2 regions of the Mixta sp. BE291 genome follow, and region 2 is predicted to be linked to the other one. Evidence: predicted binding sites of a transcription regulator. Region 2 holds the regulator's gene; the other holds the start of a gene.
The links. Region 2 encodes LexA, which represses DNA repair genes until DNA is damaged. Its sites were predicted from a motif close to TNCTGTATGTACATACAGNA; they were not measured.
Positions count from the first base shown of each region.

Region 1: the regulator LexA is predicted to act here: its motif matches at 6,177-6,196, upstream of J2X14_RS06190 (DinI-like family protein).

Region 1 is NZ_JAVDXN010000002.1:229,959-237,803, forward strand. It holds gene J2X14_RS06150 (glycosyltransferase) at 1-25, opposite strand, end outside; gene J2X14_RS06155 (flagellin N-terminal helical domain-containing protein) at 213-1,118, opposite strand; gene J2X14_RS06160 (flagellin N-terminal helical domain-containing protein) at 1,324-2,259, opposite strand; gene fliD (flagellar filament capping protein FliD) at 2,515-3,918, shown strand; gene fliS (flagellar export chaperone FliS) at 3,932-4,339, shown strand; gene fliT (flagella biosynthesis regulatory protein FliT) at 4,342-4,701, shown strand; gene yedD (lipoprotein YedD) at 4,761-5,243, opposite strand; gene J2X14_RS06185 (DUF6388 family protein) at 5,454-5,777, shown strand; gene J2X14_RS06190 (DinI-like family protein) at 6,244-6,483, shown strand; gene J2X14_RS06195 (hypothetical protein) at 6,532-6,681, opposite strand; gene cspE (transcription antiterminator/RNA stability regulator CspE) at 7,022-7,234, opposite strand; gene J2X14_RS06205 (hypothetical protein) at 7,614-7,766, opposite strand.
Region 2 is NZ_JAVDXN010000008.1:118,255-126,099, forward strand. It holds gene dinF (MATE family efflux transporter DinF) at 196-1,518, opposite strand; gene lexA (transcriptional repressor LexA) at 1,620-2,228, opposite strand; gene J2X14_RS17500 (diacylglycerol kinase) at 2,334-2,702, opposite strand; gene plsB (glycerol-3-phosphate 1-O-acyltransferase PlsB) at 2,831-5,254, shown strand; gene ubiA (4-hydroxybenzoate octaprenyltransferase) at 5,326-6,216, opposite strand; gene ubiC (chorismate lyase) at 6,209-6,736, opposite strand; gene malM (maltose operon protein MalM) at 7,029-7,845, opposite strand, start outside.

The DNA of each region.
Region 1 (7,845 bases), on a different contig from region 2:
CGATGCTGATTAATAACCTGCTCATCTGCCATCCTCTTGATTAACGTCGGTCTCGCTGCGGGCACAGCTTCCCGGCGAGGGTCTATTGTCAAACAGACCGCAAGCAGATGAGGGGCAGATTAACCCCATTAAAAGCGCTTAGTTTTGCCGATTAGGCAAAAAAAAAACGCCCTCGTAATGAGGGCGTTCTGGAGAGCGTAACCGGTAAACGATTAACGCAGCAGGGACAGCATGGTCTGCGGAACCTGGTTGGCCTGAGCCAGTACGGAGCTGCCAGCCTGCTGCAGGATCTGCGAGCGAGACATGTTAGACACTTCCGTTGCGTAATCAGAGTCCTGAATACGGCTGCGTGCAGCAGACAGGTTGTTTACGGTGTTGTTCAGGTTAGTGATGGTAGACTCGAAACGGTTCTGAGACGCACCCAGCAGGCTGCGCTGGTTGTCTACAGATTTGATTGCCGCATCGATATCTGCCAGCGGGCTGCCGTCAGTCGCACCGCCAGAAGAAACGGTACCTTTCAGTACGTCGAAGCCTTCGGCTTTGGTAGAACGTGCGTTGCCGTTTACCGTCTGACCGCTGGTCGCCGCTGACGCGCCAGAGGCATTGTACAGGTTGTAGTTGTTGCTCGCGCTCAGGCTGATAGAGATGGTTTCGCCATCTTTAGAGCCAACCTGGAAGCTGTAATCTTTCTGCGCAGAACCGGTGTCCAGCACTTTGATGCCGTTGAAGTCAGTCTGTTTGGTTACGCGGTCAATCTCTTCCATACGCTGGTTAACTTCAGCCTGGATGGAGTCGATGTCAGAAGCAGAGTTAGAGCTGTTCTGCGCCTGAACGGTCAGGTCACGTACGCGCTGCAGGTTGTTGTTGATCTCGCTCAGCGCGCCTTCAGCGGTCTGCGCCAGAGAGATACCGTCGTTGGCGTTACGTGCTGCTACGCCAAGGCCGTTGATGTTAGAGGTGAAGCGGTTAGCGATTGCCTGACCAGCTGCGTCATCTTTTGCACTGTTGATCCGCAGGCCAGAAGACAGGCGCTCGATCGCGGTGCCCAGAGAAGACTGAGATTTGCTCAGGTTGTTCTGAGTGGTCAGCGACAGAGTGTTAGTATTAATAACTGCCATGATAAGTATCCTTCAAGTAAAATTAGGGTTCGGCATTTGGCCTGCGGCTTCATCACCGTCATAAATGTTATCGACAACGTTAAGCAGGACTTTAGATTTTTTTTGCCACTTCGCTAAATTAATTAATCTTGTTAAAGCCGCAAAAAAGCGCTAAAAAAAACGCCCTCGCAAGGAGGGCGTTCTGAAGAGCGTAACCGGTAAACGATTAACGCAGCAGGGACAGCATGGTCTGCGGAACCTGGTTGGCCTGAGCCAGTACGGAGCTGCCAGCCTGCTGCAGGATCTGCGAGCGAGACATGTTGGACACTTCCGTTGCGTAATCAGAATCCTGAATACGGCTGCGTGCAGCAGACAGGTTGTTTACGGTGTTGTTCAGGTTAGTGATGGTGGACTCGAAACGGTTCTGAGACGCACCCAGCAGGCTGCGCTGGTTGTCGACAGATTTGATCGCCGCATCGATGTCTGCCAGAGGCGTAGAGCCTGAAGCCGCACCGCCTGAGCCGCCGGTCACTTTACCTTTCAGTACGTCAAAGCCTTCAGCTTTGGTAGTACGCGCGTTGCCGTTAACGGTATCACCAGAAGTCATGGTTTTGGTGTTTAACGCAGTACCGGTACCCATACCCGCTGCAGCCAGGTTATAGCTGTCGCTGGAGCTGATGCTGATAGAGATGGTTTCAGCATCTTTAGAACCAACCTGGAAGCTGTAATCTTTTGAAGACGCGCCCGTGTCCAGTACTTTAATGCCGTTGAAGTCAGTCTGCTTGGTTACGCGGTTGATCTCTTCCATACGCTGGTTAACTTCAGCCTGAATGGAGTCGATGTCAGAAGCAGAGTTAGAGCTGTTCTGCGCCTGCACGGTCAGGTCACGTACGCGCTGCAGGTTGTTGTTGATCTCGCTCAGCGCGCCTTCAGCGGTCTGCGCCAGAGAGATACCGTCGTTGGCGTTACGTGCTGCTACGCCAAGACCGTTGATGTTAGAGGTGAAGCGGTTAGCGATCGCCTGACCTGCTGCGTCATCTTTTGCACTGTTGATACGCAGACCAGAAGACAGACGCTCAATCGCGGTGCCCAGAGAAGACTGAGATTTGCTCAGGTTGTTCTGAGTGGTCAGCGACAGGGTGTTAGTATTAATAACTGCCATGATGGTTTTCCTTTAAAAAAATTGGTTCAGATTCAGGCATCTGTTATGCGGCTTCATCACCGTCAACCTCATTATCGTCACCCCTAAACCAACCTTTAGAACTTTTTACGAAAATCAGAAGAAAAGTTAAAAGCCGGAACTGCAATAAAGAAGGGCTTTTTATCTGCCCATTGTTTTTTTCCTTTCAGGCTAATCTTTTCTCTGCTGCTGCCGATACCCTCACCCAGTGATAGTCAATCAATTAAGGATTACAACATGGCAACTGTTAGCTCTCTCGGTGCGGGAACCAACCTCGATCTGCAATCGTTGTATGACAGCCTGGAGACATCAGAAAAAACACGCCTGACGCCGATTACCACGCAGCAGAGCTCCTATAAGGCGAAGCTGACCGCCTGGGGCATCGTCCAGACGTCGCTGTCAAAACTGCAGACCGCTGCCGATAAGCTGAAGGATACCTCCAGCATTGCAGCGACCAAGGTGACCAGCACCAATACCGCTTTTAGCGCCACGCTGGCGAACAGCGCGGCGGCAGGCAACTATTCAGTGGAAGTGAGCGCGCTGGCTAAAGCGCAGTCGCTGCTTTCTAAATCCGTGACCAGTAAAGATACCGATCTGGGCGACAGCGCGCTGGCTTCGCGCACCATTACCATTGCGCAAAGCGGCCAGAAAACGCCGATGACCGTGACGCTGGCGCAGGACAAAACCAGCCTGGCGGATATTCGCGACGCGATTAACCAGCAGCAGGGCAGCGTCAGCGCCAGCATTATTAAATCAGATGACAATACCTATTATCTGTCGCTGACGGCGCGCGATAGCGGCACCGCTAATGAAATGACGGTAACCACCGACGACAGCACGCTGGCGCAATACATTAGCTACGACAAATCATCGTCATCCAACGCGATGAGCGAACAGGTTGCCGCCGCCGATGCCAAACTCTCCATTAACGGTGTGGCGATTACGCGTAGCAGTAATACCGTTACCGATGCGCCGGAAGGGGTCACGTTGACGCTGACGAAAACCAACGTCGGCAGCCCGGAAACCCTGACGGTACAAAAAGATAACCAGCCGATGGTTGATGCGGTGCAGGCTTATGTTGATGCCTATAACTCGCTGCAAACCACCATTGGCAATCAGACGAAATATACTGCCGTCGATCAGGGCAGCACCAGCCAGAACTCCGGTAACGGCGACCTGCTGGGTGACGGCACGCTGCGTAATATCCAAACCAGCCTGCGCTCAGCCCTTTCCACTTCGCAGGCCGGTGGCGATTTCACGCTGCTGTCGCAGATTGGCGTGACGCAGGATCTTAAAGGCAAGCTGACGGTTGACAGCGACAAGCTGAACAAGGCGCTGAATGAGAAATCAGCCAGCGTAGTGAACTTCCTGTCAGGTGACGGTAAAACCACCGGTTTCGCTACGCACGCCAGTAATCTGCTTAAAACCATGCTCTCTTCTGACGGCACGGTGCAGAAAGCAGAAGATGGGATTAATACCTCGCTGAAGCGTCTCTCCGATCAGTATGACCGGGTCAGTACGCAGATTGAAGCGACCATGGCGCGCTATAAAAAGCAATTTACCAGTTTAAGTACTTTAGTTTCATCGATGACGCAGACCGGGAACTACCTGAACCAGCAGTTCAATGCGATGAATAGCTAATCAGAGGAATAACATGTACGCAAAATCGGGAATCCAGGCCTACGCCCAGGTTGGCGTTGAAAGCGCCGTGATGAGCGCCACGCCGCATCAGCTGGTGGTATTGCTGTTTGATGGCGCATTGAGCGCCATGAAAAAAGCGGTGATTTTGATGGACCAGGGCGATATTCCCGGCAAAGGTCAGGCGCTCTCTAAAGCCATCAATATCATCACCAACGGTTTGCGCGCTGGCCTGAACCATGAGGCTGGCGGCGACATTGCCGCGAATCTTGACGGCCTGTATGACTACATGACCCGTCGTCTGCTGCACGCTAACCTGCACAATGATGTAGAGGCGATTGCCGAAGTGGAAAGATTGTTGACCAATATTGCCGATGCCTGGAAAGAGATCGGCCCGAACGCGCCTGCGGCGCAGGGCTTCTGATAATGTCAGCTAACCTTGATTTGCTTCGCCGTTATCAGCAACTGCTGATGCTCAGTAATACCATGTTGACGCTGGCGAAACAGAGTCAATGGGATCAGCTGATCGGCCATGAAGTGGGATATGTTCAGGCGGTAGAAAGCGTGACGCAGGCGGTGGCGACCACGGCCCTGCCCGCCGCGCTGCAAACGCAAATTCGCCCGCTGCTTACCCAGCTGCTGGAGAATGAAACCCTGATTAAAACCTTGCTGGCCAACCGTATGGAAGAGCTACGCGCGTTGGTTGATCAGGGCAATCAGCAAAAGAATGTCACCTCCGCCTATGGGCGTTTCTCTGGCAACGTGCTTTATCCGACCGATAGCTAACACGGCATCAGGTTATTAAGCGCGAAAAGATGACACGCCCCCGCGTGTCATCGCCTTTTTTACTGCGGCTGTTCTTGCGTTGTCGGTGTGGCAAAAACGGCGCGCATGTTTTGCGGCTGAATGTTTTGAATCACGGCGGCATTCGGCTGCAGCGCCACCTGCTCCAGCGCCTGCTGGCACTCCAGCGTCGGCTTCTCTACTCTCTTCAGCGTGAGTTTGTCATAGTGCAGCTCGCCCTCGTCCAACTCCAGCGGCATCACGCGCAGCTGTTTATTGACGTTAACGTACTTCCCATTCAGCAGCGTCAGCTTGCCCGGCTTGGCAATAACCCGCTGCCACTGGCGGCAATCCAGCGTATCGCCTTCGGCGGTAATAATCAGGCTGCCCATCGCCCGATCGCTAATCAGCCCGCGCTGCGGCCCGGTAGTTTGCCAGTAACCTTGCAGATTGGCCGGAGCAGGCGTTTTCACCGCCTGCTGATATTGATTAATCTGCGCACAGCCCGTTAGCGCCAGCGCGCCTAACAGCATCCACTTTTTCATTCTGGCTCCCTTACCTTCATTTGATGGCGGCTACGTTATAATTTTTCCCCCTGCCAGCGCAAGAAACTTGCGCACCAGAAGCGGAATGCCCACACGCTGGTTCTGGGGAAACCTGCGCCGCATAACTTTGCGGCGGTTAAACGGCGAGCCCCTGACAGCCGCCTCGCGTCAGGTTACACTTAACGCTGTCTTTATTTACAGGTTACGCCCATGAAAACGCCTCAAGAGTATTACGCGATCGCCCGTTCGATGTTTTTATCGGCCCATCCTGACTTTCAGGCCGCCCTTGATGGCCTGACGCAGGAAGAGGCGGACAGTTTTAATATGCCGTTAACCCAATATCGCAGTTTACAGGCGGACCGCCTCTACGCCTCGTTTTTACGCGCAAAAAATCAGGATGCGATTCTGTTTTCCATTCAGCTGGCGGAACCCAATAAAGAAGTGGCGATGCAGGCGATCGAAGCCTATTTGCATGAACATGCCGCTGCGCTGGGGATGACATGGGAAGAATTTTGTCAGAAGAACGATCTTTAAACGCCCTTTTCCGTTTTAATTAAAAATTCAGGCAGTTACTGCTCCAACCAGTTGTCTTGAGCACCGATAAAGTTGTACAACGAGTTCACTTTTGTATAACTTAGTGGGTGTGACAACAGTCGCGAACAACCTTGAACGAATAGTGCTTTGCACTGCCTCTGGAAGTGTCACTGGATTTCCACCTCCAGAGGTCATTTTATCTGGCGCCCCGCCGTCTCTTCACCAGTAGTTACCCTTAAGCTGCTTAATCGGCGTTAACGCTACCTCATACCCTATCGGGCGCTAACCCTCCCGCTTATTTACGCTGAGATGCGCATGTCTGACGCTAAGCGGTCTACGCCACAGCGCCAGGCCACAGAATAATCGGTTGATAACGTAAAAATGCTAAAAGGCAGTTGATACTGTTTGCATATCCAGTATGATAACTGGCGCTTCGAGCGGTGCGGAATCAAGAGGATTGCTACCCATGTTTGTTGAACTGATTTATGACAAGCGCAATGTTGCCGGGCTGCCTGGCGCGCACGAACTTATTCTGGAAGAGCTGGAAAAGCGTATCCATCGCACCTTTCCGGATGCAGAGGTGAAAGCCAAAGCCATGCAGCGTAACGCCATTGAAAGCGACGCCAGCAAAAGCGATAAATCGATTATTATCCGCATCGTTGAAGAGATGTTTGATGAAGCGGATATGTGGCTGGTAGCGGAATAACGCCGTTGTCGGATAAAGAAACCGCCCTGTAGGGCGGTTTTTTTTGGGCTAAATCACCGTGCTGGGATCCTGACCTTCTTCATCATCATCATCTTCCAGCGGATCGGCATCGTCATCGTCGTCAGCGATTTCGTCCGGCGTTTGCGGTACGGGCTCATCATCTTCTAACGGATCATTTACATCAGGACGCTCTGACATGTTAACCTCCAGTAGCCCGACAGGGGCTTTATAAGTGTAGGCACTGGTCGCGCATAGCCAGACAACTATTTTTTCACTTGTTGGCGTGGTCACAGTTACGCGTTGCGCCTGATCTTATCGTCTCTGTATTGCCCACCTGGTGCTGACTGCGGTTTCAGGCATAAAAAAAGGCCCACCGAAGTGAGCCTTTTTTATGCCAAAAGCGCGCTGAAATCTCAGGGGCTTCTGGAAGGTTGCTGCGGTCAACAGACCGCAGCCATAGCCTTTATCATGATGCCTGCGCGGCCTCAGGTAATCACCTTCAGCGCTATCCGCAGAGCCTGATACAGGCTAAAACGCCTTACAGTGCAACAACGTTAGTTGCTGACGGACCTTTAGCACCGTTCTCGATAGAGAACTCTACTTTCTGGCCTTCATCAAGGGTTTTGAAATCGTTGCTCTGGATTGCAGAGAAATGTACGAATACATCTTTGCTGCCGTCTTCCGGAGAAATGAAGCCGAAACCTTTCTCAGCGTTAAACCATTTTACTAAACCAGTCATTTTGTTAGACATAGTAACTTCCTTCTTAATGGGTGAGCCAGCTAGCGTGGCATACAAGGTCTGTATTGCAGAGAATACTTACTGGGCACTTAGGAAGAGGCTCAAGAAGAAGGTATCTAAGATAACGCTTTAAATGAGGACTGCTTTACTAAAACTGCTTTCATAAGGTCTGACTTCCAAACCGATGCGCCATTTACTCATGGAACCTAATTGAGCGCAAGCGTTATTTTAAATAATTTGCACAGCGCAAGAAATAGAAAAGCGCAGCGGCATTTCAGACGGAATCGCTGCTACGTAAAGAAACGTACAGAAAAATAAAGTTTATGTGTGCCAGCTGGGTAATAAGGGCTGTGAAACCCGCAAATAAAAATAGTTATTGCTTAACCAGGTTTCAATCCCGCTTAGCTTTAATACTGAACCAGGTTGACGCGCCTGCCAGAATTAACAGCATCACCCCATAAGCCAAACCGCCCGCCATAAAACGCAGAATAGCGCCAGCCAAAAACGCAACGGCCAGAATGGCGAAAACCAGACGTTTGTTCATTTCTTTTCCTCCTGCTCGCTTATCAGTTAAAGATTAGCAGAGCTTCTGCGGGCGCCAATAAAAAAGCCCGCAGGAAAGG
Region 2 (7,845 bases):
CAGCTTCTGGCTACCAACGCGATCTCACAACAATAAAAAGCGCTGATTCCCTGTGTTTGACACTTTTAATAATAGTAGAAACGGGCGAATTTGCTCTGAAACACAGGAATATGAACTAAAAAATCGCCTCAATAACCCTGAAGCATGCTGAAAACCCAGCCAATTCAGCTAATAAGCGTAACGGTAACAAATGTGTCAAAGCGTAAACCAGGTGCCCCGCTGCTGATAACGATGCCATACCCATCCCAGCGTCAGCCCGCGCAACAGCAGGAAAACGGTAACGGCCAGCCATAAACCATGATTTCCCAGCTGCGGCACGGTGAATAGTGTGATGCCAAACCCCAACGCCGCCAGCGCCATACTGTTGCGCATTTCACGGCCGCGTGTTGCGCCAATAAACATGCCATCCAGCAAATAGCACCAGACGCCGACCACAGGTAACAGCATCTGCCACGGCAGATAGCGATCCGCCAGCGCCTGTAGCTGCGGCAAGGAAGTCAGCAGCGTAACGACATCCCTGCCCCAAAGCCCATAGCCTACGGCGAACAGCAGCGCGACCAGTCCCGCCTGCCGACAGGCGGCAAACCAGACCCGGCGCAGCTTCGCCTCATCGCCGACGCCAAAGGCCTCGCCGGAAACCGCCTCAACCGCATAGGCAAAGCCATCCAGCGCATAAGCGGTAAAAGTCAGGAACATCAGCAGCACCGCATTTACCGCTACGATCTCGCTGCCCATGCGCGCGCCTAAAATCGTGACAGAGGCGAAGCAGAGCTGTAGCAGCAGCGAACGCAGCATAATGTCGCGGTTCAAGCGCAGTAACCGGCGCATATTGCCCTTCAGACCCTGTTTTAGATGCGTAAAGGTTATCTGACGCAGGCGTAACACATGCCATACCAGCCCCAGCCCGACCAGCAGCGAAACGGTTTCAGCAATGGCGGTTGCCGCCGCTGCGCCCGCCACGCCCCAGCCAAGGCCGATAACAAACCACAGGTCGAGCAGGATATTGACCAGATTACCGACGATCAACAAGATGAACGGAGCACGCGCATACTGCACGCCCAGCAGCCAACCGAGTATCACCAAATTAGCCAGCGTCGCGGGGGCGCTAAGCCAGCGGATGTGGATAAAGCGCTGCGCCTGTTCCAGCACTGCCGGGCTGCCGCCCACCGCCTGCGCGGCCAGAGCGCTAAGCGGCTCACGCAACAGGATAAAGGCGATACCGGCAACCAGGGCGATGCATAAGGGTTGTACCAGCGCGCGCGCCAGCGCCTGCTTATCGCCTGCGCCAAACGCCTGCGCGGTGAGCCCGGTAGTGCTCATACGCAGGAAAAGCAGCAGCATAAACAGAAAGCTGGTCGCGGTGGCGCCTACCGCGACGCCGCCCAGATAGACGGGGCTGTCCAGGTGACCAATAACGGCAGTGTCCACCAGGCCCAGCAGCGGCACGGTAATGTTTGAGAGGATCATGGGCAGCGCCAGCCGCCAGAGATTTTTATCAGTCGCAGAGAAGAAGTGCATGGCAATCCGCAGCAAGAATATGGCGACAGGCCACAGCGGTTATCGCCGGAAGAAAAATAGCAGGGGAAATACGTGACGGCCAGCAGGCCGCCACGAAGTCATTACAGCCAGTCGCCGTTACGAATAACGCCAACGGCCAGACCTTCGATTGTCAGCGTCTGCTGTTGCAGATCGACCACAATCGGCTGGAAATCATGGTTTTCCGGCAGCAGCTGCACGGTATTGCCCTGACGCTTCAGGCGCTTAACGGTCACTTCGTCATCAATGCGCGCTACGACTACCTGGCCGTTACGCACATCCTGCGTTTTATGCACCGCCAGCAGGTCGCCATCCACAATACCGATATCTTTCATCGACATGCCGCTGACGCGCAGCAGGAAGTCTGCGTGAGGCTTGAACAGATTAGGATCAACCTGGAAGCGGCTTTCAATATGTTCCTGCGCCAGCAGCGGCTCACCGGCGGCGACGCGGCCAATCAACGGCAGGCCGTTTTCTTCTTCCGCCATCAGGCGAATCCCGCGTGAAGCACCGGACACCATCTCAATCACGCCTTTACGTGCCAGCGCTTTCAGATGTTCCTCTGCGGCGTTAGGGGAGCGAAAGCCTAACTGGGCGGCGATTTCCGCACGCGTTGGCGGCATACCTGTCTGATTAATGTGATCGCGAATCAGGTCATAAACCTGCTGCTGCCGAGCCGTTAAGGTTTTCATCCCGCCCCCTGGTTGTTTATACAGTCGCTGTGAGTATATACAGGTATTGGTGGAATGGAAACCAAATGCTGTGTAAAAAACAACTCTTTATCTATTCTGGAAAGGCTATCGTAAATATGACCATAGCAGGGTTACCCACACAAAAAGCGCCAGTATGATGCTGAGCAACACCGCGGCGGATCCCATATCTTTGGCCCGTCCCGCCAGCGGATGAAACTCGCTGCCGATACGGTCAACCACCGCTTCGATAGCGCTGTTAAGGATCTCGACAATAATAATGAGAAATACCGAGCCTATCAGTAACACACGCGTGATGGCATCGACATCAAGCCAGCAGGCGATCGCGATCGCCACCAGCGCCAGAACCGCTTCCTGGCGAAACGCCGCTTCATGTTGCCAGGCCGCCCGCAGGCCTTTCCAGGAGTATCCGGCCGCTTTAATGATGCGGATCAGGCCCGTTACGTTATTTGCCATCTTCAGGGAACCCTTTGCAATGTTTAACGTCAATGTCAGGGTGCAGCACTAAATGCAACACCACAGATCTTCAATGCGCTTTCTGGTATGCTTGCGGCGCTTTGCTAACAAGAGGCTTCATGTTGTCTATGTCAGGTTGGCGTAAACTTTATTATAAGTTACTGAATTTACCACTTACATTTTTGGTTAAGAGTAAGGCAATTCCGGGCGATCCGGTAGCAGAACTGGGACTCGATACGTCGCGCCCCATTATGTATGTATTGCCTTATGATTCAAAGGCCGATCTCCTTGCGCTGCGCACCCAGTGTCGCTTGCACGATCTGCCCGATCCGCTTGAGCCGCTGGAGATAGATGGCGCTCTGCTGCCGCGTCACGTCTTTATTCATGACGGTCCGCGCGTGTTCCCCTATTTTGTGCCGAATCAGGAATCGGTGAAGCTGTTTCACGATTACCTCGATTTGCACCGCAACAACCCCGAGTTAGATGTGCAGATGGTGCCGGTTTCGGTGATGTTTGGCCGCGCGCCGGGACGCGAGGTACAGGGCGAACAAACCCCTCACCTGCGTGAGCTGAACGGTATACAGAAATTTTTTGCCGTGCTGTGGCTGGGTCGCGATAGCTTTGTCCGCTTCTCGCCGATGGTCTCCCTGCGTCGTATGGCTACCGAACACGGCACCGATAAAACCATTGCGCAGAAACTGGCGCGTGTGGCGCGGATTCACTTCGCCCGTCAACGCCTGGCCGCTGTTGGTCCGCGTTTGCCGGTGCGCCACGATCTGTTTAATAAGCTGCTGCAGTCGAAAGCCATTGCGAAAGCGGTAGAAGACGAAGCGCGCAGCAAGAAAATCTCGCAGGAAAAAGCGCAGCAGAATGCCATTGAGCTGATGGAAGAGGTCGCCGCAGACTTTTCCTACGAAATGATCCGCCTGACCGACCGCGTGATTGGCTGGACATGGAGCAAAATCTATCAGGGCATTAATGTCAGCGGCGGCGAACGCATTCGTCAGCTGGCGCTGGATGGTCACGGGCTGGTTTATGTGCCCTGCCACCGCAGCCATATGGATTATCTGCTGCTCTCTTACGTGCTTTATCATCAGGGTCTGGTGCCGCCGCATATCGCTGCGGGCATCAACCTTAACTTCTGGCCGGCCGGGCCGATTTTCCGTCGCCTCGGCGCATTCTTTATTCGCCGTACCTTTAAAGGCAACAAACTCTACTCTACGGTATTCCGCGAATATCTGGGTGAGCTGTTCAGCCGCGGTTATTCGGTTGAGTATTTTGTTGAGGGCGGGCGCTCACGCACCGGTCGTCTGCTCGATCCGAAAACCGGTACGCTGTCGATGACGATTCAGGCGATGCTGCGCGGCGGTAACCGTCCTATTACCGTGGTGCCGGTTTATATCGGCTATGAACATGTCATGGAAGTGGGCACTTACGCGAAAGAGCTACGCGGCGCGGCGAAAGAGAAAGAGAGCTTTCTGCAAATGCTGCGTGGTTTGAGCAAGCTGCGCAATCTGGGTCAGGGCTACGTAAACTTTGGCGAGCCACTGCCGCTGGTAAATTACCTTAACAAGCAGGTGCCGGAATGGCGTGACTCGATCGATCCGATCGTGGCGCAGCGTCCGCAGTGGCTGACGCCGGCGGTGAACGATATCGCCCAGCAGATCATGGTGCGGATCAACAACGCCGGTGCCGCCAACGCTATGAACCTGTGCGTTACCGCATTGCTCGCTTCGCGTCAGCGCTCACTTACCCGCGAACAGCTGATTGAGCAGCTGGAGTGCTATCTCGACTTGCTGCGTAACGTGCCCTATTCCTCAGATGCGACCGTGCCAAATATGACGCCGGAAGCGCTGCTGGAACATGCGCTGAACATGAACAAGTTCGAGACGGAAAAAGACACTATTGGCGATATCATTATCCTGCCGCGCGAACAGGCGGTGCTGATGACTTACTATCGCAATAATGTGCATCACATGCTGGTTATGCCGTCGCTGATTGCCGCAATCGTACAGCAGCACCGTGAAATCTCCGCCGCCGAGCTGCTGCGTCAGGTATCGGTGCTTTATCCGCTGCTGAAAAGCGAACTGTTCCTGCGTTGGGATAAAGAAGAGCTGCCGCAGCTGCTGCAACAGCTGGTCGCCGAGCTGGCGCGCCAGCAGCTGATTACCATTGAGAACGATATGATGCGCCTGAACGCGGTGCGTTTCCGCACGTTGCAGCTGCTGGCTGCAGGTATGCGTGAAACGCTGCAGCGCTACGCGATTACGTTCTCTATTCTTAGCGCGAATCCGGCAATTAACCGTGGTTCACTGGAGAAAGAGAGCCGCACGCTGGCTCAGCGTCTGTCGGTGCTGCACGGTATTAACGCGCCGGAGTTTTTCGACAAAGCGGTGTTCTCAACGCTGGTGCTGACGTTACGTGACGAAGGCTATATCAGTGACACCGGCGATGCCGCGCTGGAGCAGACGCAGAACACCTATCATATGCTGGCTGAACTGATCACCAGCGATGTGCGTCAGACGATTGAAAATGCCGTTACGCCTGGTTAAAGGCGTATCGCAGCGTAAAACAGAGCGGGCGCCAATGGCGCCCGCTTTTTGTTTCTGGCTACGTCGGTTGGCTACCACTGGCTAAAGGGCGGCATATTCAGCGCAATGCCAATAAAAATAACCAGCCCAACATAGTTATTGTTGAGGAAGGCCTGAAAACAGCGATCGCGCTGACGATCGGCAATCAGTTTCTGCTGATGAACAAACAGCGCGGCGGCTATCAGCAACGACCAGTAAAACGCGCCGTCCAGCGCCATGCGCTGGCCCACGATCACCAGCAGCAGCAGTGTCGCCAGCTGCAACAGTCCAATAATCAGCTTATCAAAGCGGCCAAACAGAATGGCAGTGGATTTCACGCCGATTTTCACATCGTCATCCCTGTCGACCATGGCGTACTGCGTATCGTAAGCCACCGTCCAGCAGATATTGGCGAAAAACAGCAGCCAGCCGTTCAGCGGTACGTGACCGCTTACTGCCGCCCATCCCATCGGAATAGCCCAGCCGAAGGCGGCACCCAGAACCACCTGCGGCAAATGGGTATAGCGCTTCATAAACGGATAGACCCACGCCAGCGCCAGCCCGCCGAATGAGAGCCAGATGGTGATGGCGTTCATCGTCAGCACCAGCGCGAATGAGATCAGCACCAGCGCCACAAACAGCACCTTTGCCTCTTTCTCGCTGACCATACCGCTGGCTAACGGCCTTGTCTGCGTACGTTTTACGTGCCCGTCAATTTTACGATCGGCAAAATCGTTTACCACACAACCGGCTGCCCGCATAAAAAACACGCCCAGCACAAACACAATCAGCACCTGCAGCGGCGGCACGGCTTCGCCTGCCAGCCACAGCGCCCATAACGTCGGCCACAGCAGCAACAGCGAACCGATCGGTTTATCGATACGCATCAGTCGGCTGTAAGCCTGCAGCTTATTGCGCGTCAGTGTTTTTTCTAAATCACTCACTTGGTTCTCCAGACGGGCTTTGATAAAGCGGTGCAGCGGGTAAAAACAGTTCGGTTAATAACAGCGGTTTGCCCGATAAACGCAGGCGTGAGCGACGCCCCCACAGCGCATCAGAGATGCCTGGGTCGATAAAATCACGCGTGAGCGTAGAGGAAGAAAAAAGATAACGTCCCAGCGGACGCGTGCCCAGCTGACTCAGCATCTTTTCCGGCCCGTCCAGCGTTGATTCCGGCACCACCGTACGCCCCGCCAGCCAGGGAACGCCATCGCCCAATAAGATGATCTCACGCAGCCAGTAGCGCGGTTCCAGCGGCAGAAACGGTAATTCTTCAGCGATATCGTCAGCGCTGACGAAGCCTTCAAACTGCGGCTCTACGGTCACTTTTTGGCAGTGGCGCTCAAAGCGCTTCGTCATTGAATCTTCTTCCAGCAGCCAGTCGAGCAAAGAGGCTGACAATGCAGGCGATGAGGCGGGAAGCCAGGCAATGGCGCGCAGCATGGAAAGCGCGTTATCGGACATACGGCATCTCCGGTAAAAAACAGGTGCCATAGTGTAGCGCAGAGCCTTGCGCAGAACACGCAACGCAGAAGAAATTCAACGGGCAAGCTTGCTGCGGTTTATGCCTGGAGGCATGATCGGTTCAGCTCTCAAAGGGTATGCGCCAGCGTATTCATAACCAAAGTAGGGAATCAAATATTCAGCACGGCGGACGATGCCGGGGAAAGATACTTCCTTGCAGTAGAAAGCACATTAAAAAAAGGGTGCGCCAGTGGCGCACCAATCGTCCAGCAAGATCAACAATATGGGGATGTTATCCCTTGCCTTTCACACTGCTGATAAATGTTGCGCGCGCCGATTTCGAGCCAAGGCGTTCCGCCTCGTTCATCAGCTTCAACGCTTTATCGATATCGCCTGCTTTCGCAGCTTTACGAATGCCATCGTTAAAATATTTTTCGGTGTCATTCAGCATCGGCTCAGCCTTCGCGGCAGGCGCGGGCGCAGCCATCGGTGCCGGAGCGGGTGCGTTAACCATTGGCTGCGCCGATGCCGTGGCGGCGCTGGTGCTGCCCACCACCACCGGCTTCGATTCGCCAGAACCGAACAGCTTACCAATCATAATGTTGCCGCTGTTCTGCTCGCTCTTCACTTTCAATGAGAGCGTGCCGCTATTGCTATGCTGCACCACCGGATCCGGCACGTCAGGAATGGCATTGTTGGCCCCTTCCGCATAGAGTTTGGCCGGATTGATCATGGTGGAAGTTTGCGCCAGATCGCGCGTGGTGGTGTAAATCAGCAGGTAGATCTGTTTTTGTCCCAGCACCGGCGTCAGCTTCATGGTGCCTTCCAGCCGGTTAGTGGCGACAATGCCCGGCTTTTGATAGGTAAAGTAGCTGCTGGGGAAAAAGGCGGCAGGCTGTAGCTGGCTATCCAATACCAACACGTTTGGCGCATAGACGCGTTGATCTTTCATGATGCTGGCGAGCGTGACTTCCAGCGATCCCTGATCGGCGGGTAGCGCAATGGTGGCTACCGGGCCGCTGATATCGCCTTCATTCAGGCTGGCCGAACTGGTGTTCAGCACAATATCCTGACTCACCGGCGGCGCCAGCGGCAGCCAGGAGAGGCGC